Regions from separate parts of the Tepidiphilus baoligensis genome, predicted to be linked through region 2. Evidence: riboswitches for the same ligand, from Rfam matches in the RefSeq annotation. Region 2 holds a riboswitch; the other holds the start of a gene.
What was found. A riboswitch is a leader RNA that binds a small molecule or an ion and turns the genes downstream of it on or off. The one in region 2 is predicted to bind S-adenosylhomocysteine.
Positions count from the first base shown of each region.

Region 1: it holds a riboswitch for S-adenosylhomocysteine, as region 2 does, so the genes downstream of both, ahcY (adenosylhomocysteinase) here and metH (methionine synthase) in region 2, are expected to answer to the same signal.

Region 1 covers NZ_JAAAUB010000008.1:6,761-21,403, forward strand. Annotated here, with positions in the region: gene GV368_RS06550 (FitA-like ribbon-helix-helix domain-containing protein) at 1-227, opposite strand, end outside; gene metF (methylenetetrahydrofolate reductase [NAD(P)H]) at 321-1,172, opposite strand; gene ahcY (adenosylhomocysteinase) at 1,190-2,599, opposite strand; S-adenosyl-L-homocysteine riboswitch at 2,672-2,741, opposite strand; gene GV368_RS06565 (calcium/sodium antiporter) at 2,793-3,884, opposite strand; gene metK (methionine adenosyltransferase) at 4,135-5,301, opposite strand; gene GV368_RS06575 (lysophospholipid acyltransferase family protein) at 5,508-6,383, shown strand; gene cobA (uroporphyrinogen-III C-methyltransferase) at 6,560-7,306, opposite strand; gene GV368_RS06585 (PA0069 family radical SAM protein) at 7,462-8,535, opposite strand; gene GV368_RS06590 (DUF4870 family protein) at 8,651-9,025, shown strand; gene GV368_RS06595 (flavodoxin family protein) at 9,041-9,532, opposite strand; gene GV368_RS06600 (2-hydroxyacid dehydrogenase) at 9,560-10,540, opposite strand; gene GV368_RS06605 (SDR family NAD(P)-dependent oxidoreductase) at 10,571-11,335, opposite strand; gene GV368_RS06610 (NAD(P)-dependent alcohol dehydrogenase) at 11,355-12,410, opposite strand; gene GV368_RS06615 (nitroreductase family protein) at 12,567-13,163, shown strand; gene GV368_RS06620 (glycoside hydrolase family 5 protein) at 13,412-14,503, shown strand; gene GV368_RS06625 (ABC transporter ATP-binding protein/permease) at 14,496-14,643, opposite strand, start outside.
Region 2 covers NZ_JAAAUB010000001.1:38,362-53,004, forward strand. Annotated here, with positions in the region: gene dksA (RNA polymerase-binding protein DksA) at 1-392, opposite strand, end outside; gene GV368_RS00265 (RelA/SpoT family protein) at 500-2,728, opposite strand; gene rpoZ (DNA-directed RNA polymerase subunit omega) at 2,734-2,952, opposite strand; gene gmk (guanylate kinase) at 2,957-3,577, opposite strand; gene GV368_RS00280 (HepT-like ribonuclease domain-containing protein) at 3,574-3,948, opposite strand; gene GV368_RS11680 (nucleotidyltransferase family protein) at 3,914-4,240, opposite strand; gene GV368_RS00290 (YicC/YloC family endoribonuclease) at 4,237-5,088, opposite strand; gene GV368_RS00295 (serine/threonine protein kinase) at 5,151-6,041, shown strand; gene GV368_RS00300 (PP2C family protein-serine/threonine phosphatase) at 6,041-6,961, shown strand; gene rph (ribonuclease PH) at 6,965-7,678, shown strand; gene rdgB (RdgB/HAM1 family non-canonical purine NTP pyrophosphatase) at 7,675-8,286, shown strand; gene hemW (radical SAM family heme chaperone HemW) at 8,283-9,428, shown strand; S-adenosyl-L-homocysteine riboswitch at 9,438-9,504, shown strand; gene metH (methionine synthase) at 9,557-13,234, shown strand; gene GV368_RS00325 (EAL domain-containing protein) at 13,259-14,643, opposite strand, start outside.

The DNA.
Region 1 (14,643 bases), on a different contig from region 2:
GGGGGCGGTCGCGGGGCCGTGCGCGGGGGGATCGGGAGATCGTCCACACCGAGGTCGTGAAAGCGCTGCGCGATGCGCCGGCCGAACCCAGGTGTTTCTTCTTCCAGCACGGCGCGGCGCAGCAGACGCCGGGCTTCCTCTTCCACCGAGACGCCGTCTTGCGCGGCACGCCGTTTCAAGGCTGACTCTAGGGTTTCGTCGATCTGGGAGATCGTCAAGCTGGACATGGAAGGCTCCGGTACATGCATCATGCTTTCAGTGTAAGCATCGACCGTCCAGACGGCAAGAAGGTTCGCAGAAGGGGCTCTGCGCAGCAGCGATCAGCTTGCCGCGCACGGGGTCAATCCCAGCGCCTCGGCGATCGCGAGCGTCGGCTCCGCTTGATTCATGGTGTAGAAATGCAGGCCCGGGGCGCCGAGTTGGAGCAGGCGCTCGCACAGGCGAACGAGTACTTCCAGGCCGAAAGCGCGGATCGATTCGGCATCGTCGCCGTAGGCTTCCATCTTCTTGCGGATCCAGCGCGGGATCTCGGCGCCGCAGGCATCCGAGAAGCGGGCGAGCCGCGCGAAACTGGTGATCGGCATGATGCCGGGCACGATGGGGGCAGTGACGCCGCGGCGCCGGGATTCCTCGACGAAGTGGGCGTAGGCGTCGGGGTTGTAGAAGTACTGTGTGAGGGCGCAGTCGGCGCCAGCGTGCATTTTGCGGGCGAAGGCGTCGAGATCGGCCGTGGCGCTCGCCGCCTGCGGGTGGTATTCGGGATAGGCCGCGACTGCGATCCAGAAGTGATCGCCCGTCTCGGTGCGGATGAACTCGACGAGTTCGTTCGCGTAGCGCAGCTCGCCGGGGTCGCGCACGCCGGAGGGGAGATCACCCCGAAGCGCCACGAGGCGGCGCACGCCGAGCGCTTGGTACTGCCGCAGGATCTCGCGGATCTGGGCGCGAGTGGCGCCGATGCAGGAGAGGTGGGGAGCGACGTCGAGCCCGGCGCGGTGCAGCCGCTCGACCACGGCGAAGGTGCGCTCGCGGGTGGAACCACCGGCGCCGTAGGTGACGGAATAGTAGGCCGGGCGCAGGCGTTGCGTGAGGCGCCGGCGCGCCTCCTCGAGCTTGGCTTCGCCCTCCGCCGTCTGCGGCGGGAAGAATTCGACGGAGATTTCGAGCGGCGGCATCGGTCGCTTCCTCACGCTCAGTAGCGGTAATGTTCAGGCTTGTAAGGCCCGTCGACGGGCACGCCGATGTAGGCCGCCTGCTCGGGGGTGAGCCGGGTGAGCTGGACGTTGAGGCGCGTCAATTGCAGCCGGGCGACTTTCTCGTCGAGCTGTTTGGGCAGGCGATAGACGCCCACGGGGTAGCGCTCGGGGTGTGTGTAGAGTTCGATCTGCGCCAGCACCTGGTTGGCGAAGGAGGAGCTCATCACGAAGCTCGGATGCCCCGTGGCGCAGCCGAGGTTCACCAGACGTCCTTCGGCGAGCAGGATGATGCGCTTGCCATCGGGGAAGATGACGTGGTCGACCTGGGGCTTGATGTTTTCCCAGCGGTATTGGCGCAGCGAATCAACGTCGATCTCGTTGTCGAAGTGGCCGATGTTGCACACGATCGCCTGGTCTTTCATGCGGCGCATGTGCTCGTGGGTGATGACGTGGTAGTTGCCGGTGGCTGTGACGAAGATGTCGGCCTTGTCACAGGCTTCTTCCATGGTCACCACGCGGTAGCCTTCCATCGCCGCTTGCAGGGCGCAGATGGGGTCGATCTCGGTGACCCAGACTTCGGCGCGCAGCGCCCGCAGGGCCTGGGCCGAGCCCTTGCCCACGTCACCGTAGCCGCAAACGACGGCGATCTTGCCGGCGATCATCACGTCGGTGGCGCGCTTGATGCCGTCGACGAGCGATTCGCGGCAGCCGTAGAGGTTGTCGAACTTGGACTTGGTGACCGAGTCGTTGACGTTGATCGCGGGGAAGCGCAGCTCGCCGCGCTCCTGCATCTGGTAGAGGCGATGCACGCCGGTAGTGGTCTCTTCGGTGACGCCGCGGATCGCCGCGATGCGCCGCGAGTACCAGGAAGGGTCGCGCTCGAGCTGCGCGCGCACGCGGGCGAAGAGCACTTTTTCTTCGAGGCTCGTGGGACGATCGAGCACGCTCGGGTCGCGCTCGGCCTTGGCGCCCAAGTGCAGGAGGAGGGTGGCGTCACCGCCGTCGTCGAGGATCATGTTGGCATGGCCGCCGTCGGGCCACTCGAAGATGCGGTGGGTGTAGTCCCAGTATTCTTCGAGCGTCTCGCCTTTCTTGGCGAAGACGGGGATGCCCTCGGCGGCGATCGCCGCGGCGGCGTGATCCTGGGTGGAGAAGATGTTGCACGAGGCCCAGCGCACCTGAGCGCCCAGCGCCACCAGCGTTTCGATGAGCACGGCGGTTTGGATGGTCATGTGCAGGCTGCCGGCGATGCGGGCGCCCGTGAGCGGCTTTTGCTCGGCGTATTCGCGGCGCAGCGCCATGAGGGCGGGCATCTCGCTCTCGGCGATGCGGATTTCCTTGCGGCCCCATTCGGCAAGGGAGAGATCGGCGACGACGTGATCGGGGGTAGATACGGCCTGGTTCATCGAAATGCTCCTATTCGGGAACGAGGCCGAGCGGATGCGCAGCTCACCTGCGTCTTCCGTCCGGCCGGAGAAGACGGGTGAGCGCCGTTGAATCTGAACCGAGCCTGGCCCGCGGGGACGGGTTGCAGCGCTCCTCGGTTGCGGGGATTATAGCAAAGGGTCGCGCAGTCGCTTAGGGGCCTCGAACAGCCTGCTATTGGCGGCGCTCGATGGATTGCACGTAACGCACCATGAGATAGACCATGGCGAGCGGCAGGACGAAGGAGAGCATGAGCTGGACGTAGCCTTCGCGCCAGGGGTGGGCGCTCGCGTCCAACCCCAGATGGACGAGGTAGGCGAGGTAGAAGGCGAGCAACAAGGCCCCGTCGCTGCGGCGAATGCCGGCGCCGGAGACGATGATGGGTAGCAGCACCACCGTGGTGCCCAGCATGACCCAGGAGTCGACGTGACGTATCGTCTCGCTCACCAGGATTCCGTGCGGCGCGACCAGGGCGGTAGCGCCGAGCACCGAGAGCAGGTTGAACGTGCAGGAGCCGATCACGTTTCCGACGGCCATATCGCGATGGCCGCGAAGGGCAGCGACGACGGAGGTGGCGATCTCGGGGAGCGACGTGCCTACCGCCACGACCGTGAGGCCGATCACCAGCTCGCTCACGCCAAAGCTGCGGGCGATGCCGGAGGCGGCCCCCACGGCCAGGTCGGCCCCGTAGATGAGGAGCCCCAGGCCGACGAGCACCAGCGCCATCTGCACACCTGCGTGTTCGTCCCAGCGGCTTCGCGGAATGTCGGTGGCAAGCCCTGCTTCTTCCTGGGGCGGGAGGGTGCGCGCTTGGCGCAGTAGAAAGACCGTATAGGCGATCATCGAGGAAAAGAGGATCAGGCCATCGAGGCGGCTGAGGATGCCGTCGAAGGAGGTGGTGCAGAACAGGGCGACGGCACCGAGCAGCACGGGGATTTCTTGCCGCAACAGTTGAGAGTGAACCTGGATATGCCCGATGATCGCGGTGACGCCGAGGATCAGCAGGATGTTGGCGATGTTGGAGCCGACCACATTGCCGAGCGCAAGATCGGGCGCCCCGCGCAAGCCTGCACCGACCGAAACGGCGAGTTCCGGGGCACTGGTGCCGAAGGCGACGATGGTGAGCCCCACGACCAGGGGGGAGATGCCGAATCGGGTTGCGAGGCGCGCGCCGCCGCGCACGAGCCATTCTGCACCCAAGGTGAGCAACGCGAGTCCGGCGAAGAGCAGGACGAAGTCGAGCAGGAGGGAAGCGTCTGAGGACATGGAGGCGGATTGTATCCTGGCAAATCTCCCGTATGGCACCGGGAAAACCTGATGATGGGTTCGAAAAACTTTGCGGACGCACCTCGTGCGGGCTGCGAACAATCTCCTGCGCGGCTGCCTGGCGACGTGTTTCCGTGCTCGGATGCTTGCCCATCGCCTCGGATGGGGGAGGCATCCTTACGCTAGGCGCGTTGCCTGCAGCCGCTTGCGGCGATGATCCGCGGCGCCCGCATGGGGCGTCCGTGAAAGGTCACAGACCGGCGTCGGCGCGCAGCGCTTCGGCTTTGTCGAGCATTTCCCAGGTGAACTCGGGCTCCTCGCGGCCGAAGTGACCATAAACGGCGGTCTTGGAATAGATGGGGCGCAGCAGGTCCAGCATCTCGATGATGGCGCGCGGGCGCAGGTCGAAGTGTCGGCGCACGAGGGCCTCGATCTTCTCGTCGGGGATCTTGCCGGTGCCGAAGGTCTCGACCATGAGGCTCACGGGGCGAGCCACGCCGATGGCGTAGGCGATCTGCACTTCGCAGCGATCCGCCAGACCCGCGGCCACGACGTTCTTCGCCACGTAGCGCGCGGCGTAGGCCGCCGAGCGGTCGACCTTGGAAGGGTCCTTGCCGCTGAACGCGCCGCCGCCGTGATGCGCCGCACCGCCATAGGTGTCGACGATGATCTTGCGTCCGGTGAGGCCGCAGTCGCCGTGCGGGCCGCCGACGACGAAGCGCCCAGTGGGATTGATGAGGTATTTGATGTCGGGGGCGCGTAGCTCCGGCGGGATGATCGGGTGGATGATCTCCTCGATCACCGCTTCGCGAATCTCGTCGTAGGTGATGTCCGGGTGGTGCTGGGTGGAGAGGACCACGGTTTCCACCTGGGTGGGTTTGCCGTCTACGTAACGCACCGTCACCTGGGATTTGGCATCGGGCCGCAGCCACGGGAGCCTGCCGTCCTTGCGCACTTCGGCCTGGCGCTGCATGAGGCGGTGGGCGTAGTAGATGGGCAGCGGCATGAGCACGGGGGTTTCGTTGCAGGCATAGCCGAACATGAGGCCCTGGTCGCCGGCGCCCTGGTCGAGCGGGTCGTCGAAGGCCTTGCCCACACCCTGGGCGATGTCGGGCGATTGGCGGTTGATGGCGGTGAGGATGGCGCAGGACTTGTAGTCGAAACCGATGTCGGAATCGTCGTAGCCGATGCGCCGGATCACGTCCTGTGCGATCTCGCGGTAGTTGGGGTGCGCCTTGGTGGTGATCTCGCCGGAGATGACCACGAGCCCGGTGGAGACGAGGGTCTCGCAGGCGACGCGCCCGTGGGGGTCTTCACCGAGGATGACGTCGAGCACGCCGTCGGAGATCTGGTCGGCGACCTTGTCGGGGTGCCCTTCCGAGACGGATTCGGAGGTGAAGAGGTATTCCTTGGCCATCGATTCGCTCCTTTTGATCCCCATGAGGCGGCGTGCCGGCTCTGGGGATCGGGGGAGCGGCGACGCTTTAGCGGTATTTCTTGGACAGCTCGACTAACCTACTGCACGACGGTTCTTCGAGCTGCCCTTCTCGTCCGCCCCGCAAGTTGTCGGATTAACTCGGCGGATAGAGGATAATTATAAATCTTCTCCAAGGTAATGAGGAAATGTCTCGTTTGCTCGTCGCGTTGCTATGGGTGCTGCATTGGCTGCCGCTGTCGCTGCAGGCGGCCATTGGCCGCGGCTTCGGCGCGCTGCTCTTTCACTTGGCGCGCTCGCGCCGGCACGTGGCCGAGGTCAACCTGCGGCTGTGTTTTCCCGAATGGACGGAAGAGGAGCGCCGCGCGGTGTTGCGCGAGCACTTCCGCTTGCTCGGGCGCAGCATCCTCGAGCGGGGGGTCGCCTGGTTCGCTCCGGCTGAGCGCATCCGCCGCTTGGTGCGGCTCGAAGGCAAAGAGGGCGTCGATGCGATTCGGGCCCAAGGGCGGCCAGTGATTCTGCTCGTGCCGCACTTCCTCGGCCTCGATATGGGCGGGACACGGGTGGCGATGGAGTACGACGGGGTCTATGTCTATTCGCGCCAGAAAAAGGATCCCGTGGCCGATCACTGGCTCAACTGGGGGCGTTCACGTTTCGGTGATCAGCTCCAAGTGGCGCGCCAGGACGGCATTCGCCCGGTGGTACGCGCCTTGCGCGCCGGTCGGCCGCTCTACTATCTGCCCGATCTCGATTACGGGCGCAAGGAGTCTGTCTTCGTGCCGTTCTTCGGGGTGCCGGCGGCCACGATCACTGGCCTGTCGCGACTGGCACGACTCACGGGCGCTGCGGTGGTGCCGTGTGTCACGGAGATGCTGCCCGATGGTAAAGGCTACGTGACGCGATTCGGCGAGCCTTGGGAGGATTTCCCCACCGAGGACGAGGTGGCCGACGCGGCGCGCATGAACCGTTGGCTCGAAGGCGAGATCCGTCGCATGCCGGCGCAGTACTATTGGGTACATCGGCGATTCAAGACGCGCCCGCCGGGAGCGGCGCCGCTGTATTGAGGAGCGTGTTATGGACGCGGCACAGGAGCTCGCCAATCGCCTGCGGCGGGCGGCGTTGTTCGCCCTTTTGAAACCGTCGATACCGTCGGGCCAAGCAGGGAGTGTCGTATGACTCTGGCCGGAGAAAGGCGTCGGACGTGGGGCGGCTGAGGGACTACGGCAGCGCGGAAGACTGATCAGGGTGCGAGCCGTTCGGCGAGCGCCGCTACTTCTCCCACCACCAGCAGCGCCGGCGGGGCAAGCTCGGCGGCGGCCGCCAGGGCGGGCAGGCTCGCCAATGTGCCGACGAGGCGTTCGGCATCAGGCAGGGTCGCGTTGCGTACCACGGCCGCAGGCGTGTCGGCCGGCAGGCCATGGGCGACGAGTTCGCGGCAGATCGTGGGCAGGGTGCTTACCCCCATGTAGAAGACCACCGTCTGTCGTGGCCGCGCGAGCGCCTCCCAGTCGAGCAGCAGGGCGCCGTCTTTGAGGTGACCGGTGACGAAGAGGCAAGATTGCGCATGGTCACGGTGCGTGAGTGGAATGCCCTGGCTCGCGGCCATGCCGCAGGCCGCCGTGATGCCGGGTACGACCGCGAAAGGGATGCCGGCTGCGGCGAGCGCTTCGGCTTCTTCGCCGCCGCGCCCGAAGATGTAGGGGTCGCCTCCCTTGAGCCGCACGACCACTCCGCCGGCCTGCCCCAGTTCGACGAGGAGCGCATTGATCTCTTCCTGGGGCAGCGTATGCCGTCCGGCGCGCTTGCCGACGAAGACGCGCTGCGCCTCGGGGCGGACGCAATCGAGGATGGCCGGGCTCACCAGGTTGTCGTAGACGAGCACGTCGGCTGCCTGCAGCAGGCGCAGCGCCCGGACGGTGAGCAGTTCCGGGTCGCCAGGGCCGGCGCCCACCAGATAGACTTTCTGCACGATCGGTTGCCGGTCCATCGTCTCATCCTTTGCGGTTTGTTCCTGGTTGCGGTTTGTACCACGGTTCGGTCCGTCCATTCATGCCGCTCGGGAAGATCGAAAGAGCCGAGTGTTCAACCGGGGCATCCGTCCGGACGCGGACGGACGCGGTGCAAAGGGAGAAGTGGCTTTGCTCAAAAGAGCGCCTGCTGCACCGGCTCGCCGGCGCGCTTCGCCGGCGGGCGAAAGAGGTGGGTGACGAGCGGCGGGAGCGATCGTTCGAGGCCGGCGCGACGTCGGGCGATGGCAAAGCGCTGGGCGAGCAGGTCGGCCCAGGGGCCACGGCCGCGGAAACGCTCGCCGAACGGGCCATCGAGCTTGCCGCCGTGCAGCTCGCGCAAGCGCGCGAGGATGCGCTCACGCCGCTCGGGTACGTGCCGCTGCAGCCAATCGTCGACAATCGTCTCCAGCTCCTGCGGTAGGCGCAAGATGCTCATGAACGCGCTGCATGCCCCGGCTTCGGCCGCGGCGGCGAGCACCGCTTCCATGTCTTCGGTGAGAAAAGGAATCTGGGGCGCGAGGCTCACGCCCACCGGCACGCCGGCTCGTGCGAGCGCCGCGATTACTTCCAGGCGCCGCCGCGGGCTCGCCGCGCGGGGTTCCAGCCGGCGGGCGAGTTCGGCGTCGAGCGTGGTCAGCGTCACATAGACTTCACACAGCCCCGAAGCCGCCATGGGGGCGATCAGGTCGAGGTCGCGCAGGATGCCGCTGCCCTTGGTGACGACCGTCCAGGGATGGCGCGCCTCGGCGAGCACTTCCAGCACCGCGCGCGTGAGCCCCAGTTTGCGTTCCACCGGCTGCCAGGCATCGGTGGCGGTGCCCAGGGCGATCGGCGCAGGCCGATAGCCAGGGCGGTTGAGCTCGGCGCGCAGCCGGTCGGCGAGGTGACGTCGGGCGATGATGATGCGCTCGAAATCCAGTCCCGGCGAGAGGTCCAGCCAGGCATGCATCGGCCGGGCGTAGCAGTAGGCACAGCCGTGTTCGCAGCCACGGTAGGGGTTAATCGAGCGATCGAAGCCAAGATCGGGCGAGCGGTTGGTCGTGAGGGCGCTATGGGCTTCTTCCCAGCGCACTTCGGTCGGAGGCGCGCCGGGCGTTTCTTCTTCTTGTGGCCAACCGTCGTCGAAAGGCTCGCGCTCGAGACGGGCATAGCGATTCCGTGGTGCGATCGTCACGCCGCGCCCACGTAAAGGGAAGGGAGGTTTCATGGGTGATCCGTCCATGGGTCCTCGATTGACCGACTGCGTGGCAGCAAAGTGCCGTTCTCCTGTGCTCGGATATGATATTCTTCTTCTGTTCGATTCTGCGCGAAAAGGATATTTCATGGAAATCATCGAGGCAACTTCATCCGCGGGCGATGAAACCAAGCTCCGCGAGGCGAAGAAGTGGGCCACCATCATCTATGCGCTCTACGCGGCCTCTTTGATCCTGGGGGTCACCTATCTGGTGGGAATCATCGTCAACTACGTGAAATACCCCGATGTGCGCGGCACCTGGGTCGAGTCGCACTTCCTGTGGCAGCGCAGAACCTTCTGGTACAGCCTGCTGTGGTTGGTCGTGGGCGTGGCCACTTCTTTCATGGCGGTGGGCATGATCGTGCTCGTCATCTCTGGTGTCTGGGTGATTTACCGGATCGTGAAAGGCTGGATCGCCCTCAGCGATGGCAAGCCCATGTATGCCGCGGCGAACGGGGGGTGATCGCTTCTCGCAGGTTCATACCAACCACGCCGCCATCGTCGCGCCGAGGGTGCGGCAGCGTTCGCGTTCGTGCTCGGGCAGCGTCTTGGGAGCGAGGATTTGCTCTGGCGTTTGGGCGTGGGTGAGCACGACGTGGGCGGGGGCGAGCGGACGCAGGCGCCAACCGGTACAGATGCGTTCGATCTGGCGCACGGCGCCGGTGCCGTCGCTGCCGGCGGCGACCAGGGCGAGGTAGGGCCGGCCATTGACTCGGTCGAGCACACCGTAGTAGCAGCGATCGAAAAATTCTTTCATCTCGCCGGAGAGGGTGGCGAGGTTTTCCGGGGCGCAGAAGAGATAGCCCTGGGCGGCGAGCACCTCTTCGAGCGTGACTTCTGCCGCCCGTCGTAGGACGACCGACACGCGTTCGAGGGCTTCGAGTTCGCGCAGCGCCTCGAGCGCGCCTTCGTGGGCGGCATCGGCCATCTGTCGGGCGGCGCCGGTGCGCGAGTGCCAGACGATCAGCATGCGGGCCGAGGGGCGCGCCATGGCGATTCAAAGATAGTCGCGACGGTCGACGAGGCCGTGCACGGGCGCACCCTCGAGGGCGCGGGCGAGGTTGTCGCAAGCACGCTCGAGCGCCACCCGTTCCCAGCCGGGGATGCGGGCGGAATTGTGCGGGCTGCCGAGCACGTTGGGAAGATCGAGGAAAGGATAATTCATGCGGAATTCCCCGTGGCGGAAGGGTTCGATCCACCAGGCGTCGATCGCCGCTTGCGCCTTGGGGTGCGCAAGGAGAAAGTCGTAGAGCGCCTTTTCGTCGACGATCTCGCCGCGGGCGACGTTGATGAAAATGGCGTCGTCCTTGAGCCATCCGAGCTCGCGCGCCCCGAGCAGGCCCCGGGTGTCGCGATTGAGCGGCAGGCAGACGACCACGACGTCGGCCAGCCGCAGGGCGTCTTCGAGATCGGCGAGGGTGCCGCAGCGCCACACGGGAACGTCGGTCTTGCCGCTGCGGTTGATGGCGAAGAGGCGCATGTCGAAGAGACCCAGCAGCGTGGCGCAGGCGTGGCCGATGCCGCCAAAGCCGAGGATCGTCACCGTCTTGCCGCGCAGCGTGCCGGTCTCACCGAACTGGGCGAACACGCCTTGTTGCAGCAGGCGATGGTAATGGAGCAGTTTCTTGCTCAGGGCGAGCGCCGTGGCGAGCACGTATTCGGCCATCGGCTCGGCGAACCCGCCGACGTTGCTGGCGACGATCGTCTCGGCGGGGATGCGGGTGAAGTCGACGTGATCGACCCCGGCGGTGGTGAACTGGACGAAGCGCCAGCGCGGTTGCTGCGGCCACCATGGGCCGAATTCCCGCTGCGGATTGAGCGTGAGGAGATACTCGGCTCCCTCGAGGGCGTCACGCCGTTGCGCTTCGGGGAGATCGGAGAGGAAGACGATCCGGGCGAGTTCTCCGAGCCGCCCTTCGACGGTTTCTCGCACGGCGGGGGCTAGGGTGACGAGGACGGTGGGTTTGTTGGTCGTCATGAGAAGGTTCCTGGGTCGGTGCATACTTGCTCAGTGCAACACCAATCCGCCGTCGACGCAGATCGTCTGACCGGTGACGAAGGCGGCGTCGTCGGAGGCGAGCCAAGCGGCGGCGCCGACCAGATCTTCGGGAACCTCGGGTCGTGGGATGGCCGACTGTTCGGCCAGCTGCTTGGCCATGGCCTCAAACCCATGTTCGCGGATCGTCTCGCTTTGCGTCAAGCCCGGCGAGATGGCGTTGACCGTGATGCCGTGGCGACCGACTTCACAGGCAAGCGCACGCGTGAGCCCGATCACGGCGGCCTTGGAGGTGATGTATTGCGCACCGTTGCCGCGACCGATGAAGACGGTATCCGAGGCGATGTTGATGATGCGTCCCCAATGCTGTGCCTGCATGTCGGGGAAGACGGCGCGGGCGCACAGCCACGGGCCTTTGACGTTGACCGCCATCACCCGGTCCCAGACTTCTTCTTCCAGTTCGGTGAAGGGGCGGGCGGCCCGCTCCAGACTGACGTGGCGTAGCATCACGGCGGCGTTGTTGACCAGGATGTCGACCTTGCCGAAGCGTTCGCGAATGCGCCGCACTGTCGCCTCGACCTGATCGGCCTGTGAGACGTCGCAGACGAGCGCGAGCACGTCGGGGCCGATCTCGCGCGCAGCCGCGTCCAGCACCTCGGGCGTGGTGCCGCAGATGGCCACTTTCGCCCCTTCCTGATACAGACGGGTGGCGATGGCCTTGCCGATGCCTCGCCCGCCGCCGGTGACCAGCGCGACGTGGTTTTCCAGTCGTTTCATGGTGAAGGCTCCTGCATCCTCATTTCAATGAAGCGGCGATGTCGATGACGAAACGGTATTTCACGTCGCTCTTCAGCATGCGTTCGTAGGCGGTGTTGATGTAATCGATGGGGATGAGCTCAATGTCCGAGACGATGCCGTGTTCGGCACAGAAATCGAGCATCTCCTGCGTCTCACGGATGCCGCCGATGAGCGAGCCGGCGAGGCTGCGGCGCCGGAAGAGCAGATTGAAGACCCCGGGCGAAGGGTGCGGCTCGGAAGGGGCGCCCACGAGGGTGAGCGTACCGTCGCGTTTCAAGAGCTGCAGGTAGTCGTCGAGCCGGTGCGGAGCCGCCACGGTGTCGAGGATGAAGTCGAGCTGCTCGCGGTAGCGGGCCATTTGCTCGGGATCCTTGGAAATGCAGACCTCGTCGGCCCCGAGCCGCTTGGCGTCGGCCGTCTTGCCGGGCGAGGTGGTGAAGAGCACCACGTGCGCGCCCATGGCGTGGGCGAGTTTGACGGCCATGTGCCCGAGCCCGCCCAGGCCGACGATTCCTACCCGTTTGCCCGGGCCGACGTTCCAATGGCGCAGCGGCGAATAGGTGGTGATGCCGGCGCACAGCAGCGGCGCCACCGCGGCGAGATCTTTTTCCGGATGCTTGATGTGCAGCACGAAGGCTTCCTTCACCACGATGACTTGGGAGTAGCCGCCGTAGGTGTTCTCGCTGCCGGGACCTCGACCGTTGTAGGTGCCGACGAACCCTTCACGGCAGTATTGCTCTTCCCCGCTCGCGCAGGCGTCGCAATGGCCGCAGCTGTCGACCATGCAGCCGACGCCGGCGAGATCGCCGACCTTGAATCGGGTGACTTTCTCGCCCACGGCGACCACGCGCCCGACGATCTCGTGCCCGGGCACGCAGGGATAGATCGTGTTCTTCCACTCGTTGCGCGCCTGGTGCAGGTCGGAGTGGCACACGCCGCAGTAGAGGATCTGGATCTGTACGTCGTAGGGCCCCGGCTCGCGGCGGGCGATTTCCCAGGGAACGAGCGGGGAATGCGGGTCGAAAGCGGCATAGGCTTTGGCGGGAATGCTCATGAGTCACACTCCTTGGAATGAAACGGGGAGGGGCTGGAACCCCGTCGCTTTACTATAGCCCATCCGTGGCATCCCGGCTTCGGAGTACGCGCGATCTTGCTTTCGTGCCGGATCCGGGCCTAAGATGAGCGGGATTTTTGTGCGACGGAGACCGACATGAAGAAACCCGCCGTGACCGAAGTCCCGATCCATCCTCTGATCGCCGAGCGTTGGAGCGGTCGTGCGTTCGACGAGACCAAAGCCGTGACGCGCGAGCAGGTGCTTTCGTTACTGGAGGCGGCGCGCTGGGCGCCGTCGTGCTATGGCGATCAGCCCTGGCGTTTCGTCGTGTGGCACCGCACCCAGGATCCTCAGGGATGGGAAAAGGCTTTTGCCACCTTGTGGCCATTCAACCAGGCGTGGGTGAAGCGCGCCTCGCTCCTCGTGCTGGTGTGCGCCGACCCATTTTTTTCCTACAACGGCGAACCCAACGCCTGGGCCGAATACGACTGCGGCGCCGCGGCCGAGAATCTCTGCCTGCAAGCCGTGGCCCTGGGATTGATGTCGCACCCCATGGCCGGATTCGACGCCCAGGCGATCCGCGCCGTGGCCGGCGTGCCGGATCGCTACAAAGTGATTTCGCTCATCGCCGTGGGGCATCCGGCCGAGCCGGACGTGCTCGATGGGGAACTCGCCGAGAAGGAACGCGCCCCGCGCGAGCGTCGGCCGCTCACCGAGTCGTGCTTTGCCGGGCAATGGGGACAGAGGTTGTAAGTCCTGCAGAGAGCAACTCTCGTCGAGATGATCCCGGGTGATGCCGGTGTGCTCAGTCAAGTCGCGTACCCAGTCGAGCAGGCCGGGGCGGGCGAGGAAGTGCGACCAGGCAGGCCGCGGTCCGCCTGGTTCGCCGGGAGCGACGTCGGGCAGCCCTTCGTCCTTTTTGAGGACGGCGAGCGCGTCGAAACGAAAACCGTCGTAGCAGATGCCTATAATGACTCCACGATGCGGCCGGGGAGAGGGCGATGGAACGCTTGCGGGGGGTGAATCTGGGCTCGTGGCTGGTGCTCGAGAAGTGGATGGTGCCCAGCCTTTTCGAAGGGGTGGAGGCTACCGACGAGACGACCTGGTGCGTGGCGTTGGGCGAGGAGGCCACCCCGCGGCTGCGGGCGCACTGGGCGCGCTGGATCACGCGGGAGGATTTCGCCTGGATCGCCGAACGGGGGCTGAACGCCGTGCGCATCCCGTTCGGTCACTGGGTGCTGGGGCCGCCCTATCCCTACCATCCGGTCTATGGGACGCGGCGCGAGCCCTTCGTCACCGGCGGCATCGAGGTGCTCGACCGGGCGCTGCGCTGGGCGGAAGAATTCGGACTCAAAGTGGTGCTCGACCTGCACGCGGCCGCCGGCTGCCAGAACGGCTTCGACAACGGCGGAATACTTAACGTGTGCGACTGGCACACCAAAGCAGAATACATCGACCATTCGGTCGAACTCCTGGGGCGCCTGGCCGAGCGCTATCGCGCCGAGCCGGCGCTCTTCGCTTTCGAAGTATTGAACGAACCGCGCTGGGACGTGCCTACGGATATATTGAAGCGCTACTACGAGCGCGCCTACGCGGCGATCCGGGCGCACTGTCCGCCCACGGTCGGCGTGATGTTCCACGACGGTTTTCGCGACTGGCGCGAGTATCTCGGATTCATGAATGCGCCGCCGTACGAGAACGTCTGGTTCGACGTGCACCGCTACCAGTGCTTCACGCCCGAGGATCTGGAGGCGGACATCTACGAACACTTGCGCGAGACCGTGGTCGATCTGCGGGCCGAGGCCGACGCCATCGGGCGGGAGCTGGGGCTGCCGACGGTGTGCGGCGAGTGGAGCCTCGGGCTCAAGCTGCAGGAGGTGTCGCTGTGGGCCGACGGGCCGACGACGCACCCGCTCGAAGGCTTGGACGCCTTTCAGCAGGGAGTGGCGCTGCGCGGCTACGCGGCGGCGCAGCTCCTCACCTTCGAGCGCTATCGCGGCTGGTTCTTCTGGAATTACAAGACCGAGACGACGCCGGCGTGGTGCCTGCGCGAGGCGGTGGCGCGCGGCTGGCTGCCGGCGCGGTTCAATTGAGGGCGACGACGCGCTGCACGCCGGGATAGGGCTGGTGATGCGGCCAGAAGATCACCAGCGTCGCTTCGGGCAGGCGCTCGCGCAGCAGCGCTACTGGATCGAATTTACCCGGTGCGGGCACGGCATCGGGCGGGGCTTCG
Region 2 (14,643 bases):
GCGGTGGGGCGGGCGAGCAGTCGCCGAAGGCCGATCGGCTCGCCGGTTTCTTCGCACCAGCCGTAGGTGCCTTTCTCGATGCGCTCGAGCGCCTCGTCGATCTTCTTCATGAGCTTGCGTTCGCGGTCGCGCACGCGCAGCTCGAGCGCTTGTTCTTCCTCGATGGTGGCGCGGTCGGTCCAGTCGGGCGTGACTTCGTTCTCCTGCTGGAGCGCTTGCGTGGTTTCGGCGGCTTTTTCCAGCAGCTTGCGCTTTTCTTCGAGCAGGAGATGCTTGAAGAATTTGAGCTGGCGCGGCGACATGTATTCCTCTTCGGGCATGGCCAGCAGCTCCTCCACCGTGGGGATGTCGTCGTCTTCGAGGGTTTCTTGCGTCATGCTGGTCGTATTCATCGTTCCTCTCCGGTGTGCCTCGGGTGGTGTCGGGCGTGGGGATTGTAATGGGCTTGGCGCGGCTTGGGAAGAGTGGAGGGGCGTAAGCGTGATCGCTCGGCTTGGGTTCAGGTGCGCTGGAGTCCTTTCTGGGCGTCGAGGTCGCGCTGTAGGCGCACGACTTCGGGCACGCGGCGGATCGCGCGCATGATGCGGGCGAGGTGGATGCGGTCGGCGACTTGGAGGGTGAAGGAGATGGCGAGATATAGTCCCTGATGGGCTTCCATCTGTACGGCGAGGATGTGCCCGTGCTCGGCGGCGATTCCCGCGGTGATGCGCGCGAGCATGCCGACGGCGTCGCGGGCGAGCACGCGCAGGCCCACTTCGAAGCGGGTGGTTTCGGGGCGGTTGGGGTCCCAGTCGACGTCGATCCAGCGCCGCTCGCCACCCTGGCGGCGCAGGCGGGGGCAGTCGTGGCGATGGATCTCCAGCCCTTGCCCTTTGCTGAGGAGGCCGACGATGGGGTCGCCGGGCAGGGGATGGCAGCAGCGGGCGAAAACGACGGCTTGGCCCTCGTCGCCGCGGATGAGCACGGGGCCGGAGGCACGGGGTTTGAGGACGCCGGGACGGCCGGATTCGAGGTCTTGCGCGTGGGTGAGCTCTTCGGCGATCTGCGCCGGGTTGAGGTGCCCCAGGCCGATGTCTTCGAGGAGTTGTTTCTTGCTGCGGCCGGTGTGCTGGCGCAGGAGGCGGTCCCAGGCGAAGACGCTGATCTGCCCCAGCGTGAGGCCGCGCGGGCGCAGTGCCTGGTCGAGCATGCGTTCGCCGAGCGAGACGGCTTGCTCGTTTTTCTGGTGGCGCAGGAAATGGCGGATCTCGGCGCGGGCCTTGGCGGTACGTACGTAGTTGAGCCAGGCGGGGTTGGGACTGGGATAGGAGGATGTGATGATCTCGACCCGGTCGCCGTTATCGAGCTCGGTGCGCAGCGGCATGAGCTCGCCGTTGATGCGGCAGGCGATGCAGCGGTGGCCGACGTCGGTGTGGATGGCGTAGGCGAAATCGACGGGGGTGGCGCCGCGTGGCAGGGCGAAGATCTCGCCGCGCGGGGAAAAGACGAAGACTTCGTCGGGATACAGGTCTATTTTGAAGCTTTCGAGGAAGTCGCGCGCTTCGGGGTCGTTCGATTGCAGTTGCACGAGCGATTGCAGCCAGGCGTGGGTCTGGCGTTCGAAGGCGTCGACGCGCTCGCCGGCATCCTTGTAGATCCAGTGGGCGGCCACGCCGTCTTCGGCGAGCCGGTGCTGGATCTGGGTGCGTACTTGAATTTCGACGGGAATGCCTTGCGGGCCGATGACGGTGGTGTGCAGCGACTGGTAGCCGTTGGGCTTGGGCAGCGCGAGATAGTCCTTGAATTTGCCGGGCACCGGCTTGAAGGCGGCGTGCAGCGCGCCGATGGCGAGGTAGCAGCTTTTTTCGTCGGGCACGACGATGCGAAAGCCGAAGAGGTCGAGCACCTGCTCGAAACGCAGGTGCTTGGTGCGCATCTTCTGGTAGATGGAGTAGAGATGCTTGCGTCGGCTGCTGATCTGGGCCTGGATCCCCCAGACGACGAGTTGGCGTTCGATGAGCGCGCGGATTTTGTCGAGGAGTTCGTCGCGTGCCCCGAGCGCGGCTTCGACGGCGTGCGCGAGTACGGCATGGCGCCAAGGGTGGCGGTGCTGGAAGGCGAGATCCTGGAGTTCGCGGTAGAGCGTGTTGAGCCCGAGCCGGTTGGCGATGGGCGCGTAGATTTCGAGGGTTTCTTGGGCGATGCGGCGGCGCTTGGCGGGGGCGACGGCGCCCAGCGTGCGCATGTTGTGCGTGCGGTCGGCCAGCTTGATGAGGATGACGCGCAGGTCGCGCGCCATGGCGAGCAGCATCTTGCGGAAATTTTCCGCTTGGTTGTCTTCGAGGCTCTGGCTCTCGAGCTGCTCGATCTTGGTGAGGCCATCGACGAGCTCGGCCGCCACGGGGCCGAAGTGGTGCGCGAGCTCGCTCTTGCGGATATGGGCGTCTTCCATCACGTCGTGCAGCAGCGCGGCGATGATGGCGGAGGCGTCGAGCTTCCAGTCGGCGACGATGGAGGCGACGGCGATGGGATGGGTGACGTAGGGCTCGCCGCTCGCGCGCTTCTGGCCTTGGTGCGACCAGGCGGCGAAGCGGGCGGCGGCGTCGATGCGCTCGACTTCGGCGGGGGGGAGGTAGCCGAGGAGCTTGTCGCGCAGGGCGCCGTAGCTTTCGGGGGTCTCGACGTCGACGAACGGCGCTTCCGCCGAGGGGGCTGCAGTGGGCTGGCAGGCGGTCTCGGCGGTGGGCATGGCGGTCAGTTCTGGGCGCGTTCGAGGATGTCGCGGCCGACCTTGCCGGCGGCGATCTCGCGCAGCGCGATGACGGTGGGCTTGTCCCGCTCGCGCCCCCGGTCCAGGGCGATGAGGGGCTCGGCGCCGATGGAGAGCTGGCGCGCGCGGGTGGCGGCGGCGAGCGTCATCTCGAAGCGGTTGGGGATGTGCTTGAGGCAGTCTTCGACGGTGATGCGGGCCATGGGGTCATTCCTGTAGGAGTTGGGCGAAGTAGGCGGCGTGGCGGCGCTTTTGCACCGGCAGCCGCAGGCGCGCGGCGCGTACGACGGCGGTGAGCTCGTCGATGGCGCGCTCGAGCCGGTCGTTGATTATAACGTAGTCGAATTCTTCGACGTGGCGCATTTCCTCACGGGCGGCGGCCAGGCGCCGGGCGATGGTGGCTTCGCTGTCGGTGCCGCGACCGCGCAGTCGGGCTTCCAGCGTTGCGATCGAGGGCGGCAGGATGAATACGCTCACGGCTTGAGGGAATATCCGCCGCACCTGGCGTGCTCCCTGCCAGTCGATTTCCAGCAGCACGTCGCGGTCTTGCTGCAATTGGTCTTCGATCCAGGTACGGGAGGTGCCGTAGTAGTTTCCGTGGACTTCGGCCCATTCGAGAAGTTCGCCGCGATCGCGCAGGCGCAGGAATTCTTCTCGGCCGATGAAGCGGTAGTCGCGCCCGTCGATTTCGCCCGGCCGAGGGGGGCGGGTGGTGTAGGAAATGGAGAGGGCGAGCCCCGGTTCGCGCTCGAGCACGGCGTGTACGAGGGTGGTTTTGCCGGCGCCCGAGGGGGCGGTGACGATGTAGAGGGTGCCAAGGGGGATCATGGATTGCGTTCCGCCAGTTCGTTCAAGACTGCCTCCAGCGCGGGAATCAGCTCGGGTAGATCATGTTCGACGATGGAGGCGATGATTTCCAAATCGACGTCGAAGTATTCGTGGATGATGCGGTTGCGCGTATCGGCGATGTCGCGCCACGCGATGGCAGGGTGGCGAATACGGGTGGCCGGCGTGACCTGGCGGGCGGCTTCACCCAGGATTTCGAGGAGGCGGGCCAAGGCCAGGGCAGTTTCGTCTTCCGGCAGAAGGTCGGCGATCGGTTTGCCCCGAGCCAGCTCGAGTGCGCGTCGAGCCGCATCCAGCATGTGGCGGATGCGGGCGGTATCATCGAGTTTGGGGCGACTCGGAGGGCGCTTCATATTGGATCCGGGCGGTGCGCAGCACTTCGTCCCGAAAATATCGACTCAGGCTGCGGGGGGTGTGGAGATCGACCGGTCGTCCGAGCAAGCGGGAGAGCTCGCGTTGCAGGCGTGCAAAGGCGAAGCCTGGGGTGCGGCCGGGTTGAAATTCGACGAGGACGTCGATGTCGCTGGTAGGGCCGAAATCGTCCCGAATGGCAGAACCGAAAAAAGCGAGCCGACGCACGTGGTAACGACGGCAGAGGATGTCGAGCTCGGTTTCCGGGAAATCGGCTAGCGGCTGCTCGTTCATTCGAGGTTCTGCACTTGTTCGCGAATCTGTTCGATGAGCACTTTCATCTCGAGCGCGAGGCGCGACAGCGCCAGGCTGCCGGCTTTGGCGGCGAGCGTATTGGCTTCGCGGTTGAATTCCTGCAGCAGGAAGTCGAGCCGTTTGCCGACGGGGCCGCCGCGGGTGAGCGTGCGTTCGAGTTCCTGGAGGTGGGAGGAGAGGCGGTCGAGCTCTTCGGCGACGTCGAGGCGCTGGGCGACGAGGGCGACTTCCTGCTCCACGCGCTGGGGATCGGGCGTCTGGCCGAGCGCTTCGAGCGCTTCGAGGAGCTTGCGGCGCTGGGCCTCGACGGCTTCGGGCGCAAGCGCGCGGGCGCGTTCGACGAGCTCGGCGATGGCCGTGGCCCGTTCGCGGATGGCGGCGGCGAGCGCCTCGCCCTCGCGGGCGCGGTGCGCGAGGAGTTCGGCGAGCGCCGCTTCGAGCAGCTCGAGCAGGCGCCGCTGCGTTTCCTCGGGATCGAGCTCGGCTTCGCGCACCACGCCGGGCCAGCGCAGGATCTCGCCCACCGTGAGGGAGGCCGCTTCGGGCAGATGCCGGTGGATTTCGGTCTGGGTGAGGGCGAGCGCCTGCAGGGCGACGGCGTCGAGCGTGAGCGCCGCTTGCACGGGCGCGCTTTGCACTTCGAACCGGCATTCGATCTTGCCGCGGGCGAGCGCCTTTTGCAGGCGTTCACGCAGCAGCGGCTCGAAGGAGCGCCAGTCCTCGGGCAGGCGGAAATAGAGGTCGAGGAAGCGTCCGTTGACGCTGCGCAGTTCGAGGCGCAGGAGCCGAGCGCCGATTTGGGTTTGCGCGCTGGCAAACCCTGTCATACTGTGTATCATTGAGTGATTCCACGCTTCGTCCGAGGCGGTTTATCATACCCGGTCAGACCATGTCGACACAAGAAAACGCTCCGTTGCCCGTTGGGTGGCTCGTGGAGGGCTACCGCATCGTCGATCTGCTCGCCAAGGGGGGATTTTCCTTCGTCTATCGCGCTCGCGATCGCGAGGGGAAGACGGTGGCGATCAAAGAGTATTTGCCGCATACCTTGGCGCGACGGGAAGAGGGTGAGATCGAGCCGGAGATCCTGCCCGATTGTGAGCGGGCCTTTCTCTTCGGGTTGAAGTGTTTCTTCGAGGAGGGGCGGTCGCTCGCGCGCATCAACCACCCCAACGTGATCCGGGTGCTCAACTTCTTTCGGGCGAACCAGACCGTCTATATGGTGATGCAGTACGAGGAGGGGCGCACCCTCTTGCAGTACGTCCGGCAGAAAAAAGGGGGGCTGCGCGAGGTGCATACACACAAACTGTTGCACCTCGACCTGAAGCCGGCCAACATCTATCTGCGCCGCAATGGCGACCCGGTATTGATCGACTTCGGTTCGGCGCGTCAGAGCTTGTCGTCCGACCAGGCATGGGTGCGCACGATGTTTACGCCCGGCTACGCGCCGCCCGAGCAGCTCAGCGGCAAGCGTGAGCTCATCGGACCATGGACCGATCTCTACAGTTTCGGCGCCACGCTCTATACCTGCGTCACCGGGCAGGCGCCGCCGCGCGCAGAGGCGCGGCAAGAGAAGGACGATTTGCCGCAGCGGCTCGCCCCGTACCGTGAGCGCTATACGCCGGAGTTGATCGATCTCATCGTCGACTTGATGCAGCTCGAGCCCGAGCAGCGGCCGCAGAGCGCTTATGCGGTGCAGAAGGTGCTCTCGGCTTACGTGCCCTTCCTCGTGGCCGCCACCGAGTATCGGTCGATGATGCCCTCGCTGCACGAAGGAGCCTAATGATGAAATTCTCCATCCATCAGGCCACGAGCGTGGGTGGAAGGCCGGTGAACGAGGACCGGGTGGGCTACGCCTATTCGCGCGAGGCGCTCATCATGGTGCTCTCCGACGGGATGGGGGGGCACGCGGCCGGCGAAGTGGCGGCCCAGATCGCGCTGCAGAGCCTCATCCAGGCGTTTCGGCTCCACGCCAAGCCCCGAGTCGACGATCCTCTGAGTTTTTTGTCGCAGGCGATCATCAATGCGCACTATGCGATCCTGGAATACGCCCGGGTGAATCACATCGCCGGCAATCCTCGGGCCACGGTCGTCACCTGCCTCGTGCAGGAAGGGGGGTATGCCTGGTGGGCGCACGTGGGCGACTCGCGGCTCTATCACGTTCGCCGAGGCAAGGTGCTCGCCCGCACGATCGACCATTCGCATGCGCAACTTCTGATCGATCAGGGGGTGCTGAGCGAAGCCCAGTTGCGCACGCACGACAGCCGCAACCGCCTCTATTGTTCGCTTGGCGGGGAGACTTTGCCGCACATCGACTTCGGCCGGCGGACGGTGTTGCAGCCAGGCGACGTGATCGCGCTGTGTTCCGACGGCCTGTGGGGCGTGCTCGACGACGAGGAGATCGCCGAGCGTCTCACACGCGCTCCGCTCGTACGGGTGGTGCCCGAACTGGTGGAGCAGGCGGAGATGGAGGCGGGGCCCAACTCGGACAACGTTTCGCTCATTGCCATGCGTTGGGAGGAGGGCGTGCCTGCCGATCCGGGTGAGGATACGGTCTCGACCGAGACCCTGGCCCTCGATCAGGTAACCACGGCTTTCTCCGTGCCCCATCAGCCGACTTTTTCGGCCGAACCCATGGACGCCGAAGAGATCGAACGGGCGATCCGCGAGATCAACGAGACGATCCAGAAATTCAAGGGATGATGCATGAGGCATGATGGTAGGCGTGCCGACGAACTGCGTCCGGTGCGCATCGAACGAGGCTTCACGGAATATGCCGAAGGCTCGGTGCTGGTATCTTTCGGGCGCACGCGGGTGCTATGCACCGCGAGCGTGGAAGAATCCGTGCCGCCTTTCCTCAAGGGGACGGGGCAGGGCTGGGTGACGGCCGAATACGGCATGCTGCCGCGCGCCACGCACACGCGCACGCCGCGCGAGGCGGCCAAAGGGAAACAGGGCGGGCGCACGCTGGAGATCCAGCGCCTGATCGGGCGCTCGCTGCGCGCGGTGGTGGATCTGGCGGCGCTGGGGGAGCGGCAGGTCGTGCTCGATTGCGACGTGCTGCAGGCCGACGGCGGCACGCGCACGGCGGCGATCACGGGGGCCTGGGTGGCGCTCGCCGATGCGTGCGATGCGCTGGTGGCGCGTGGGGTGCTCGAGGCCTCGCCCGTGCGCGACCAGGTGGCGGCGGTGTCGGTGGGGCTCGTGGAGGGCGAGGTGTTGCTCGACCTCGATTACGCCGAGGATTCCTCCTGCGACACCGACATGAACGTGGTGATGACCGGCGCGGGCGGCTTCGTCGAGCTGCAGGGCACGGCCGAGCATGGGGCATTCGACCGGGGTGCGCTCGAAGCCCTGCTCGCGCTCGCCGAGAAAGGCATCGGCGAGCTGCTCGCCGCCCAGCGGGAGAGCCGGGCGTGAGTTCGGGCAAACGGCGGGTGGTGCTCGCGAGCAACAACGCGAAGAAGGCGGCCGAGCTCGAGGCGCTGCTCGCGCCGCTCGGCTGGGAGGTGCTGGCGCAAGGGGCGCTGGGCATTACGGAGGCCGAGGAGCCGCATCCGACCTTCCTGGAAAATGCGCTCGCCAAGGCGCGGCACGCGGCGGCCGCTGCGGGCCTGCCGGCGATCGCCGACGATTCGGGCCTGGCGGTGCCGGCGCTCGGCGGGGCGCCCGGGGTGCACTCGGCGCGCTTCGCGGGAGAGCCCCGGTCGGATGCGCGCAACAACGCGGCGCTGCTCGCGGCGATGCAGGACCTGGAAGGCGCGGCGCGGCGGGCGTTTTTCTATAGCTGCGTGGTCTTTCTGCGCACGGCGGACGATCCCCTGCCGCTCGTGGCCGAGGGACGTTGGTGGGGAGAGATCCTCACGGCGCCGCGCGGGGAGGGCGGATTCGGCTACGATCCCCTTTTCTATCTGCCCGAATGGGGCAAGACCGCGGCCGAGCTCGCCCCCGAGGAGAAGAATCGCCTGAGCCACCGCGGCCGGGCCTTGCGCCGGCTGCGGGCGCGGCTCGCGCGGGAGGGCGCTTGAGCGCGCTCGATCCGGCGCGGGTGCCACTGTCGCTCTACGTGCACGTGCCCTGGTGCGTGCGCAAGTGCCCCTACTGCGACTTCAATTCGCATCCGCTCGCAGGCGAGGTGCCCGAGGCGGAATTCCTCGCGGCGCTGGAGGCAGACCTCGAGGCCGAGGCCGAGCGTGCCGGCGGACGGCTGGTCGACACGATCTTCTTTGGCGGCGGCACGCCGAGCCTGCTCTCGGGCGAAGCGCTTGCGCGGCTCATGGCGGCGATTCGACGGCGTTTGCCGCTCGCGCCAAACGCCGAGGTCACGCTGGAGGCGAATCCCGGCACCTTCGAAGCGGCGCGCTTCGCGGCCTACGCGCAGGCCGGGGTGAACCGGCTCTCGCTGGGAGTGCAGAGTTTCGACGATGCCGCCTTGCGTCGGCTGGGACGCATCCACGACGGCGCCCAGGCGCGCGCCGCGCTCGCGGCGGCGGTGCGTACCTTCGCGCGCGTCAACGTCGATCTGATGATCGACCTGCCCGGCCAGAGCCCGGCGGCGGCGCTCGCGGACGTGGAGACGGCGCTCGCCGGCGGGGCGACGCATCTTTCCTGCTATCAGCTCACGATTGAGCCCAATACCCCTTTTGCCGCTGCGCCCCCGACTTTGCCCGCCGACGAGGAAATGGCGGCGATCGAGGAGGCGGTGGAAGATCGCCTTATGCGTGCCGGTTTCGTCCATTACGAGGTCTCGGCTTGGGCCCTGCCAGGGGAATCCTGCCGGCACAACCTCAACTACTGGAGCTTCGGCGATTACTTGGGCGTGGGGCCGGGGGCGCACGGCAAGCTCAGCACGCCCGGCGGCATCGTGCGACGCATGAAGCACAAGCATCCGCGCCGCTACCTCGCCGCGCGCGCGCCCTTCGTGCAGGAGGAATCGAGGGTGGTACCCGAATCCCTGCCCTTCGAGTTCCTCATGAACGCGCTGCGGCTACACGCGGGGGTGCCACGGGAGTGGTTCGCGTCGCGCACGGGTCTGTCTTTGGATGCGCTCGCATCGCACTGGGCGCGGCTCGAAGCCCAAGGTCTGGTCGAGCCGCTTGCCTGGCGCATCGCTCCTACCGAACGCGGCTGGCGTTTGCTCAACACCCTGCTCGAGGAATTCTTGCCGTAAAATACGGGGTTTTCCGAGGAGCGTTGCAGCGGCGTCCCGCCGCCAGGCTCGGAGAGAACAACGACGCTCGTGAGGCCCGGCTGCCGCCAGGCTTCACGGGCGTCTTGCTTTTTGTGGAGGGAACAGGTATGCAAGCGGACCGGACCGAGGAACTCACGCGCCTGCTGCGCGAGCGCGTGCTGGTGCTCGATGGCGCCATGGGTACCATGATCCAGCAGTATGGTCTCACCGAGGCCGATTTTCGCGGCGAGCGGCTGCAGGATCACCCGGTGGAGCTCAAGGGGGACAACGATCTCCTGGTGCTCACCCGCCCGGAGGTGATCGGCGAGATTCACCGCGCCTATCTGGAAGCGGGGGCGGACGTGATCGAGACCAACACCTTCAACGCCACGCGCGCCTCGCAGGCCGACTACGGTCTGGCGCATCTCGCCTACGAGATCAACCGGGAGGCCGCGCGGCTCGCCCGAACGCTCGCCGACGAGTACAGTACGCCGGACAAGCCCCGGTTCGTGGCCGGCGTCATCGGTCCGACCTCGAAGACGCTGTCGTTGAGCCCCGACGTGAACGATCCCGGCTTTCGCGCCATCGACTTCGACACGCTCGCGGCCGATTATCTGGAGTCGGCGCGCGCGCTGGTGGAGGGCGGAGCGGACCTGCTGCTCATCGAGACGGTGTTCGATACCTTGAACGCCAAGGCGGCGGTGTTCGCCCTCGAGCGCCTCTTCGAGGAGCATGGCCGGCGCTGGCCGGTGATGATCTCCGGCACCATCACCGATGCGGCCGGGCGCACGCTCTCGGGGCAGACGCCGGAAGCCTTCTGGGCTTCGCTCGCGCACGCGCGCCCGCTCACTTTCGGGCTCAACTGTGCTCTGGGAGCGCGCGAGCTGCGTCCGCACGTGGAGACGCTCGCGCGCATCTGCACTACTTTCGTTTCGGCGCATCCCAACGCAGGGCTACCCAATCCCCTCTCGCCCACCGGCTACGACGAGACGCCCGAGGCGCTCGCCGCGGAGATCGTCTCCTGGGTCGAGGCGGGTTGGGTGAATCTGGTGGGCGGCTGCTGCGGCACGACCCCGGCGCACATCGCGGCGATCGCGCAGGCCGTGGAAGGTCGCGCGCCGCGTCCCCTTCCCCCGGCCAAGCCCGTGATGCGGCTCGCGGGGCTGGATCTCTTCGAGATCGGGCCGGATTCGCTCTTCGTGAACGTGGGCGAGCGCACCAACGTGACCGGCTCGAAGAAGTTCGCCCGTCTCATCCTCGAAGAGAAGTACGATGAAGCGCTGTCGGTGGCGCGCCAGCAGGTCGAATCCGGTGCGCAGATGATCGACGTCAACATGGACGAGGCGATGCTCGATTCCGTCGCGGCGATGACGCGCTTTTTGCGCTTGGTGGCGGTGGAGCCGGACATCGCCCGCGTGCCGGTGATGGTCGATTCTTCCAAGTGGGAAGTGATCGAGGCGGGGCTCAAATGCCTGCAGGGCAAGGGCATCGTCAATTCGATCTCGCTCAAGGAAGGGGAGGCGACGTTCCTCGCGCAGGCGCGGCTCGCGCGGCGCTATGGCGCGGCGGTGCTGGTGATGTGCTTCGACGAGCGCGGGCAGGCCGACACCTTCGCGCGCAAGATCGAGATCGCCGAGCGCGCTTATCGGCTGCTGGTGGCCGACGGGTTTCCGCCCGAGGACATCGTGATCGACCCCAACGTGTTTGCCATCGCCACGGGGATTCCCGAACACGACAACTACGCCGTCGATTTCATCGAGGCGGTGCGCTGGATCCACGGACATCTGCCGCACGCCAAGACGAGCGGCGGCATCTCCAACGTCTCGTTCTCCTTTCGCGGCAACGAAACGGTCCGTGCGGCCATCCACACCGTGTTTCTCTATCACGCCATCCGTGCCGGACTCACCATGGGCATCGTCAATGCCGGGCAGCTGGGCATCTACGACGAGCTGGAGCCGCGGCTGCGTACGCTCGTCGAAGACGTGGTGCTCAACCGCCGCTCCGGCGCAGCCGAGGAGCTGGTGGCCTACGCCCAGACCCTGCAGACGGGCGAGGCCAAGGCGGAAGCAGTGCAGGAATGGCGCTCCTGGCCGGTGGAAAAGCGTCTGGAGCATGCGCTCGTCAAGGGAATCACCGAGCACGTGGTCGAGGACACCGAGGAGCTGCGCGCGCGCTTTGCCGTCGAAGGCAAGGGGCCGCTCGCGGTGATCGAGGGGCCGCTCATGGCCGGCATGAACGTGGTGGGAGATCTCTTCGGTGCGGGCAAGATGTTCCTGCCGCAGGTGGTGAAGTCCGCCCGGGTGATGAAACTGGCGGTGGCGCACCTGCTGCCCTACATCGAGGCGGAGAAGGCGAAGACGGGCGGGCATACCAAAGGGCGCCTCGTGCTCGCCACGGTGAAGGGGGACGTGCACGACATCGGCAAGAACATCGTCGGCGTGGTGCTCGCCTGCAACGGCTACGAGGTGCACGACCTGGGCGTGATGGTGCCGTGCGAGAAGATCCTCGCCGCGGCGCGTGAACTGAAGGCGGATGCGATCGGGCTCTCCGGCCTCATCACCCCTTCGCTCGAAGAGATGGCGCACGTGGCCGCCGAGATGCAGCGGCAGGGCTTTACGGTACCTCTGCTCATCGGGGGGGCGACGACGAGCCGCACCCACACGGCGGTGAAGATCGCGCCGCACTACGAGGGGCCGGTGGTGTACGTGCCGGATGCCTCGCGGGCGGTGGGGGTGGTCTCGGCGCTGCTCTCGCCCGGCGAGCGCGAGGTCTACTTCGCTCAGGTGCGGGAGGATTACGCGCGCATCCGCGAGCGGCATGCTGCCAAGACCGGCTACACCTTGCTGTCGCTGGAGGCCGCACGCGCCAACGCGTTTCGCACCGACTGGACGGCCTACGCACCGCCGCGCCCGCGCCGGCTCGGCGTGTTCGCCGAGGAGGTTTCGCTCGAGCGACTCGTGCCCTACATCGACTGGGGGCCTTTTTTCCAGACCTGGGATCTGGCCGGGCGTTTCCCGCAGATTTTGGAAGACCCGGTGGTGGGCGAGACGGCGCGCCAGGTCTATGGCGAGGCGCGCGCCCTGCTGGAGGTGCTCGTGCGCGAAGGGTGGCTGAAGGCGCGCGCGGTGTGGGGGCTCTTCCCGGCGGCGAGCCTGGGCGACGACATCGAGATCTACACCGACGAATCGCGCCATGCGCTCGCCATGGTGTGGAACGGCCTGCGACAGCAGCACGAGCGCCCGCCGGGGCAGCCAAACCTGTGCTTGGCCGATTTCATCGCCCCGAAGGAGACGGGGGTGCCGGACTGGATCGGGGCGTTTGCCGTGACCGCGGGCATTGGCATTGAGGAGAAACTCGCCGAGTACGAGGCGGCGCACGACGACTACCACGCCATCCTGCTGAAGGCGCTCGCCGACCGGCTGGCGGAAGCCTGCGCCGAGTGGCTGCACGAGCGGGTGCGGCGGGAAGACTGGGGCTACGCGCCCGAGGAGCGGCTCTCGCCCGATGATCTGGTGGCCGAGCGCTACCGCGGTATCCGCCCGGCGCCGGGTTATCCGGCCTGCCCCGACCACACGGTGAAGGGCGACTTGTTCGCGCTGCTCGATGCGCCCGCGCGCGCCGGCATGACGCTCACCGAGCACTACGCCATGCGCCCGGCCGCGAGCGTGGCCGGGTTCTACTTCAGCCATCCCGAGTCGCGCTACTTCGCCATTCCCAAGATCGGGGAAGATCAACTCGCTGACTGGGCGCGGCGGCGCGGCATGGCGCTCGAGGCGGCGCGGCGCTGGCTCGCGCCCATTTTGTAGAGGTCAGCCGAGGCACTGAGTAGTTTAGCCACGCCGGGGGATGGCGAGCGCGAGCGCTTGCAGGCGGGCAAGGAGTTCGCGGTGAAGGGTAGCGACTTCCTCTCGCAGCTCGGGGGGTGGGGCTCCGGTCTTCGCCGCAGCGACCAGTTTTTGCGCCGCACGGTGCATCGCCTCGTGTGTGTTCACGATGGCGGGGAATTCGGTCCGGGTGGCCAGGATTTCTCGCCCCTCGCTGTCGAGCCAGTGGCCGAAGTCGCAGCGATGCGGATCGAGCTCGGGGGGCGGTGTCGCGATGCCGTCGCGCAGGTGGTATTCGAGGCGGGCGAACCAGTGACGGTGGCTCAGCTCGAATCGGGTCAGTCGTCGGCACAGGGGATTGGTCAGGGTGTCGCGCCAGCGTGCCCACTGGGACGGGTGCTGCCAGCGCAGCGCCCAGTTGGTGAAGTCGGCCTGCGGCATGGGGTGGGCGATGCCATACCCCTGGGCGACGTCGGCGCCGAGTCGCAAGAGGTATTCGCCGTGTTCCAGCGTCTCCACCCCTTCTGCGACGCAGTGCAGGTCGAAGGTGCGGGCGAGTTCGAGCACCGCTTCGACGATGCGAGAGTCGTCGGTCTCGTCGAGCAAGTGGATGACGAAGGCTTGGTCGATCTTGATCGCATGGGCCGGTACGCGCTTGAGGTAGGCGAGCGAAGAGTAGCCGCTGCCGAAGTCGTCGATCGACAGGCGCACGCCCAGCGCCCGGCACTGCGTCATCAGCTGTTCGATGCCCAGGCCGGCGTCGAGCGCGCTCGATTCGACGATCTCCAGCTCCAGCCGCTGCGGCGCGGCGTCGGGGTAGCGCGCGAGCCGTTCCTCGAGCTGGCGGGGAAAGGTGGGATCGAGCAGTTGGCGCGGCGCGACGTTGACCGAGACGAGCCAGTCCCGCCCCTGGCGCGTCCAGTCGGTGAGCAGGGCCAACGCCCGCTCGAGCACCCAGTCGCCGAGCCGCACGATCGCTTCGTCGTTCTCGATCGCCGGGATGAAAGCGCCGGGGGCCAGCAGCCCTCGCGTGGGATGTCGCCAGCGCACCAGGGCTTCCGCGCCTTCGATGCGCCCGCTCGCCAGTTCCACGCGCGGTTGCAGGTAGAGCCGCAGTTCTTCCCGCTCGATGCCTTCGATCACCGCCTGGCTCAGCGAGCGGCGCGCGCGTTGCTCGCGATCGAGCTGGGCGTCGAAGCGGCAATAGCGGTTCTTGCCACTTTGCTTGGCTTGATAGAGCGCGAGGTCGGCGTGACGCAGGAGGACTTCGGGGTCGGCGTCGTCTTCGGGGTAGACGGTGACGCCGATGCTGGTGGTGAGCTGCAAGCTTTCATCACCGTACTTGATCGGCATTCGGGTGACGGTGAGCATGCGCTCGACGATCGGCACCC